Regions from separate parts of the Clostridium sp. CM038 genome, predicted to be linked through region 2. Evidence: a T-box and tRNA genes for the amino acid it is inferred to sense, from the RefSeq annotation. Region 2 holds a T-box; the other holds one or more tRNA genes.
The links. A T-box is a leader RNA that pairs with one kind of tRNA and senses whether it is charged. The one in region 2 lies ahead of pheS (phenylalanine--tRNA ligase subunit alpha), so its partner is inferred to be a tRNA-Phe.
Positions count from the first base shown of each region.

Region 1: it encodes a tRNA-Phe, which carries the amino acid that the T-box ahead of pheS (phenylalanine--tRNA ligase subunit alpha) is inferred to sense. The anticodon was not compared.

Region 1 covers NZ_CM143651.1:4,089,504-4,092,909, forward strand. The annotation lists rRNA gene ACWJKS_RS19015 (23S ribosomal RNA) at 1-1,928, shown strand, start outside; rRNA gene rrf (5S ribosomal RNA) at 2,045-2,161, shown strand; tRNA gene ACWJKS_RS19025 (tRNA-Phe) at 2,167-2,242, shown strand; gene ACWJKS_RS19030 (uracil-DNA glycosylase) at 2,293-2,967, opposite strand; gene ACWJKS_RS19035 (YitT family protein) at 3,178-3,406, shown strand, end outside.
Region 2 covers NZ_CM143651.1:3,024,992-3,028,397, reverse strand. The annotation lists gene ACWJKS_RS13875 (TrkH family potassium uptake protein) at 1-28, shown strand, start outside; gene ACWJKS_RS13870 (potassium channel family protein) at 40-699, shown strand; gene ACWJKS_RS13865 (TrmH family RNA methyltransferase) at 712-1,497, shown strand; T-box leader at 1,566-1,778, shown strand; gene pheS (phenylalanine--tRNA ligase subunit alpha) at 1,838-2,857, shown strand; gene pheT (phenylalanine--tRNA ligase subunit beta) at 2,925-3,406, shown strand, end outside.

The DNA of each region.
Region 1 (3,406 bases), 1.1 Mb from region 2:
AGATCCGTAGTCAAAAGGGAAACAGCCCAGACCATCAGCTAAGGTCCCAAAGTGTAAGTTAAGTGGAAAAGGATGTGGGATTTCTAAGACAACTAGGATGTTGGCTCAGAAGCAGCCACTCATTTAAAGAGTGCGTAATAGCTCACTAGTCAAGAGATCCTGCGCCGAAGATGTCCGGGGCTAAAACTTACCACCGAAGCTATGGGTGTACACAATTGTGTACGCGGTAGAGGAGCTTTCTGTACTGGCTGAAGTCATACCGTAAGGAGTGGTGGACGGTACAGAAGTGAGAATGTTGGCATGAGTAGCGAGAGTTAAGTGAGAATCTTAACGGTCGAAAACCTAAGGTTTCCTGAGGAAGGCTCGTCCTCTCAGGGTTAGTCGGGACCTAAGCCGAGGCCGAAAGGCGTAGGTGATGGACAATCGGTTGATATTCCGATACCACCAATGGACGTTATTAGAAATGGGATGACGCAGGAGGATAAGATGTGCACACTATTGGATGTGTGTCTAAGCATTTAGGCGGAGCAGACAGGCAAATCCGTTTGCTCTTAACGCTGAGATGTGATGGGGAAGGGAATTTATTCCTGAAGTATCTGATTCCACGCTGCCAAGAAAAGTCTCTATCGAGGATATTGGTGCCCGTACCGCAAACCGACACAGGTAGGTGAGGAGAGAATCCTAAGACCATCGGAAGAATTGTTGTTAAGGAACTCGGCAAATTGACCCCGTAACTTCGGGAGAAGGGGTGCCTACGTAAGTAGGTCGCAGAGAATAGGCCCAAGCAACTGTTTAGCAAAAACACAGGTCTCTGCTAAAGCGAAAGCTGATGTATAGGGGCTGACGCCTGCCCGGTGCTGGAAGGTTAAGGGGATTACTTAGCGCAAGCGAAGGTATGAACTTAAGCCCCAGTAAACGGCGGCCGTAACTATAACGGTCCTAAGGTAGCGAAATTCCTTGTCGGGTAAGTTCCGACCCGCACGAATGGCGTAATGATTTGGGCACTGTCTCAACAACACATCCGGCGAAATTGTAGTGCAAGTGAAGATGCTTGCTACCCGCGATTGGACGGAAAGACCCCGTAGAGCTTTACTGTAGCTTAGCATTGAATTTCGGTATTGTCTGTACAGGATAGGTGGGAGACTGAGAAACATGGGCGTCAGCCTGTGTGGAGTCATCCTTGGGATACCACCCTGACAGTACTGAGGTTCTAACTGGAGGCCATGAATCTGGTCACAGGACATTGTTAGGTGGGCAGTTTGACTGGGGCGGTCGCCTCCAAAAAAGTAACGGAGGCGCCCAAAGGTTCCCTCAGCGCGGTTGGAAATCGCGCGAAGAGTGCAAAGGCAGAAGGGAGCCTGACTGCGACACTTACAAGTGGAGCAGGGACGAAAGTCGGGCTTAGTGATCCGGTGGTACCTCGTGGGAGGGCCATCGCTCAACGGATAAAAGCTACCTCGGGGATAACAGGCTGATCTCCCCCAAGAGTCCACATCGACGGGGAGGTTTGGCACCTCGATGTCGGCTCGTCGCATCCTGGGGCTGAAGTAGGTCCCAAGGGTTGGGCTGTTCGCCCATTAAAGCGGCACGCGAGCTGGGTTCAGAACGTCGTGAGACAGTTCGGTCCCTATCCGTCGCGGGCGTAGGAAATTTGAAGGGAGCTGTCCTTAGTACGAGAGGACCGGGATGGACAAACCTCTGGTGCACCAGTTGTCACGCCAGTGGCATCGCTGGGTAGCTATGTTTGGAAGGGATAAACGCTGAAAGCATCTAAGCGTGAAGCCCACCCTGAGATGAGATTTCCCATAACTCGCACGTAAGTGCGATGTTAGTAAGACTCCTGGAAGACCACCAGGTTGATAGGTTAGAGGTGTAAGCATGGTAACATGTTCAGCTGACTAATACTAATAAGTCGAGGGCTTGACCTAAATATATAATTAAAAGTAATGCGATATACTTCTTTCGTAAGAAAGAAGCGAGGCTTTGAGCGTGAGCGAAAAGACTAATTCACTGTGCAATTTTCAGAGAATATTTATATTCTCAATCTGGTGATTATGGCATGAAGGTAACACCCGTTCCCATACCGAACACGAAGGTTAAGCTTCAATGCGCCGATGGTACTGCAGGGGTGACCTTGTGGAAGAGTAGGTTGTCGCCAGGTAATGTGGCTGGATAGCTCAGTCGGTAGAGCAGAGGACTGAAAATCCTCGTGTCCCTGGTTCGATTCCTGGTCTAGCCACCAAAAACGTCTTAGATAATTCTAAGACGTTTTTTTTAGTTGGAGTGATATATTTATAAATTTTCAATTTGCCAATCGATGTTTTTTTCGCCTACCGAAGTTAAAAAATTATTAGCATCAGAAAAAGGTTTACTATTAAAAAAACCTCTATATGCGGATAATGGGCTTGGGTGAACAGACTTTATTATGTAGTGTATTGGATTTGTTACAAGAGATTGTTTTGTCTGAGCATTGTTCCCCCATAAAATAAAAACTATAGGCTCTGTTTTGTCGTTTAATAAAGCAATGATTTTGTCCGTAAAATGTTCCCAACCTTTATTTTTATGTGAATTAGCCTCTCCGGATCTAACAGTAAGAACGGTATTTAAGAGCAGAACACCCTGATCAGCCCATTTCTTTAAATAACCGTGATTAGGAATATAACAGCCTACATCATTATTTAATTCCTTATATATATTTAATAAAGAAGGGGGAATGGGTACATTTGTTTTTACAGAAAAACTTAAACCGTGAGCTTGGCTAGGTCCATGGTAAGGATCTTGACCAAGTATAACAATTTTTACATCATTATATGCCGTATATTTAAGTGAATTAAATATATCCTGCACTTCAGGATATATTTGCGCCTTTTCATATTCTTCTTTTAAAAAATATCTTAATTTTAAATAATAATCTTTATTAGATTCTTCTAATAAGAGCTCGTTCCAATCATTTACTAAATTATTCATAAAATCACCTCAATTAAGTGTAACATAAATGCATTTATTTTCATAAAATAAGTTGTTATTTTCATTGTATAAACTATAAAAATATAGGATGGTACTTCTGCTTGTTTTAAGTGTTAAATGGTATATAATAATAGAAGAAGATACAAAAATATATGGTACAAACCAATTAATAGCTGTTTTGTATTTCAGAGAAAGACAAGGAGATAGTTTATGAAAAAGGTATCTAGCACTGATTTTAAAGATTTATTTAAGAAAATAGTTCTTATTATTTTAGGCACTTTTATTTTAGCGGTTGCAATAAATTTATTTATAATTCCAAATAAGCTTCTTAGTGGAGGGCTTTCAGGAATAGGGCTAATGTTACAGTATATTTTCAATCTTCCAATGGGTATTACATTATTGATATTTAATATTCCACTTCTTATATTAAGTATATTAA
Region 2 (3,406 bases):
CCCAGAAGGCAAAATTTTAATTGGATAGGGGTGGGGTTAATGAGTAAAAAACAGTTTATCGTTATAGGTCTCGGAAGATTTGGAGAATCCGTTGCTGAAACATTATATTCTTTGGGAAATGATGTATTAGCAGTTGATTTTGATGAAGATGTAGTTCAAAATATTTCGGATAATGTAACTCATGCAGTTCAAGCTGATGCGAATGATGAAAATAGCTTAAGGGCTCTTGGAATTCGTAATTTTGATTGTGCAGTCATTAGTATAGGTTCTAATATCCAATCTAGCATTTTGGCAACACTCTTAGTTAAAGAATTAGGAGTAAAATATGTGATAACAAAAGCGACTAATGCCCTGCATGCTAAAGTATTATATAAAATAGGTGCAGACAGAGTAGTTTTTCCAGAAAGAGATATGGGTGTACGCGTTGCTCATAATTTAGTATCATCAAATATATTAGATTATATTGAATTATCTCCTGATTATAGTATAGCTGAAGTTATTAGTCCTGAAGAATGGCATAATAAAACCCTGGGAGAATTAAATATAAGAGCTCAATATGGTATAAATGTAATGGCTATAAAAAGAAACAATGATATTGATGTTGCTCCAGCAGCTGATAATATTGTTGAACCAGGTGATATTATTGTTGCAATAGGTAATATTGAAGAATTAAATAAGTTGGAAAATCTAGTTAAATAAGGAGCATTCAGTTTGGAACATATTCAAAGTAAGGATAATTTATTGATTAAAGATATCAAAAAGTTAAAAGAAAAGAAATATAGGAAAGACAGTAATATGTTTTTAGTTGAAGGTTTCAGATTTGTAGAAGAAGCTTTGGATTCTGATTTTGAAGTGGTGCACATTTTTATAAGTGCTAGAGGAGATTCAAAATATGAAAACTCTTGTATGAAAAACAAGCTACAGAAGAATACTAAAGTTTATAGTGTTAGTGACAGTTTATTTAAAAGTATTTGCGATACGGATAATCCGCAAGGTATTATTGCTACAGTTAGAAATAAACCGGTAGAGATTAAATATGATCATGGCTTCTATATGTTAGCTGATAAAATACAAGATCCAGGTAATATGGGAACTATAATTAGAACAGCTCATGCGGCGGGAGCACTAGGAGTTATAATTACAAAAGGAACTGTAGATATCTATAATGAAAAAACTTTAAGATCCACAATGGGTTCTATTTTTAAAATACCCGTTATTTGCGATAGTGATCTATCGGTGGTGCAAAAGCTTAGGAGCGCTGGATTTAAGCTAGTTACTAGTTCATTGGATACTGATAAAAACTTCTATAATGTAGACCTTAGAGAGAAAGTTATTATATCAGTTGGAAATGAAGGAAATGGAATAAGCGCCGAAGTTTATGAGATATGTGATTTGAAAATTAAAATTCCCATGCCTGGTGGTGCAGAATCTTTAAATGCAGCTGTAGCTGCATCAATTATGATGTATGAAGTCGTAAGACAGAAAAATAATATATGATTTTTAAATTCATAGTTGAATTTTTTTGTAGTTGTGGTTATAATATTTTGTATACTACCATAAATTAATAATAAACTGTGACGGAGAAAGTAAATATAAAGATACTTACAGGGATAAGAAGCCTTAGACTGAGAGCTTCATTAAGAAATTTTTATATCCAAGTTCACTCCAGAGTTCTAATGGTGAAAAAAAGTAGCCGATAGCGGGTAAAACCGATAAATTTATCTAAGAGGACTGTTTTTAGTCAATTAGGGTGGTAACGCGGATTTTCCGTCCCTTTATTGGGGATGGTTTTTTTTGTTTTATAAAGAATTATCAAAATATGAGAGGAGCATTCATTATGAAAGAAAAGTTAGAAACGATAAAAGCTGCAGTTTTAGAAGAATTAAAAGGAGCTGCTATTAAAACAGAATTAGAAAATATCAGAGTTAAATATTTGGGCAAAAAAGGTGAATTGACGCAAATATTAAGAGGCATGGGACAGTTATCAAATGAAGAAAGACCAATTGTTGGAAAATTAGCAAATAAAGTAAGAGAGGATATAGAGACACTTATAGATAAAGCTTCAGATACATTAAAAAACAATGAAAAAGAAATGAAGCTAAAAAGTGAAGTTATAGATATATCTATGCCAGGGAAAAAACAAACAGTAGGTAAAAGACATCCGTTAGAGTTAACACTTGAAAAAGTTAATGAAATATTTTTATCTATGGGATTTGTTATTGAAGAGGGCCCTGAGGTAGAAAGAGATTATTATAACTTTGAGGCATTAAACATACCTAAAAATCATCCGGCAAGAGGTGAACAAGATACTTTTTACATAAATGATAATATAGTTTTAAGAACCCAAACTTCACCAATACAAATAAGAACTATGGAGCTTCAGAAACCGCCTATAAAAATGATAGCGCCAGGTAAAGTTTATAGATCCGATGCAGCAGATGCTACTCATTCACCAATATTTTATCAAATTGAAGGGCTTATAGTAGATAAGGGAATTACCTTTGCTGATTTAAAAGGGACGCTAGAATTATTTACGCAAAAAATGTTCGGGGACGAAATGGAAACAAAGTTTAGACCACATCATTTTCCTTTTACAGAGCCATCAGCTGAGATGGATGCCACTTGCTTTGTGTGCAATGGTAAAGGGTGCAAGGTTTGCGGCGGTAGCGGCTGGATAGAACTTTTAGGTTGTGGCATGGTTCATCCGGACGTTTTAAGAAATTGTGGGATTGATCCAGAAGTTTATAGCGGATTTGCTTTCGGGTTTGGCCTTGATAGAATTACAATGTTAAAATACGGAATAGACGATATTAGAGCACTTTATGAAAGTGATATGAGATTTTTAAAACAATTCTAAAATATAAATAATAATGCAGCTTCGCAGAAGATGATTTAATACTATACAAATTCTAGGAGGATATAAAATGAAAGTTCCAGTTAAATGGCTTAAAGATTATGTAGATATAGATATTTCACCAAAGGTGCTTGGAGATAAGTTAACCATGTCTGGTTCAAAAGTAGAAGAGGTTATTATATCAGGTGCTGAAATTGAGAAGGTTGTTACAGGGAAAATAATAAAAATAGAAAAACATCCGGATGCTGAGAAATTAGTTATATGTCAAGTAAATATAGGATTAGACGAGCCGACACAAATCGTTACAGCAGCTACTAATATGAAAGAACAGGATATAGTACCAGTAGCACTTCACGGATCAACGTTACATGGAGGACTAAAAATAAAAAAAGGTAAACTCCGTGGAATAGTTTCAAATGGTATGTTCTGCTCTGAGGAAGAACTTGGAATTGCAGTTGATGAACGAGTTGATGGACTAATGATACTTCCAAGCGATACCATCATTGGAAAAGACATAAAAGAAGTATTAAATCTTCAAAGTGTACTAATAGA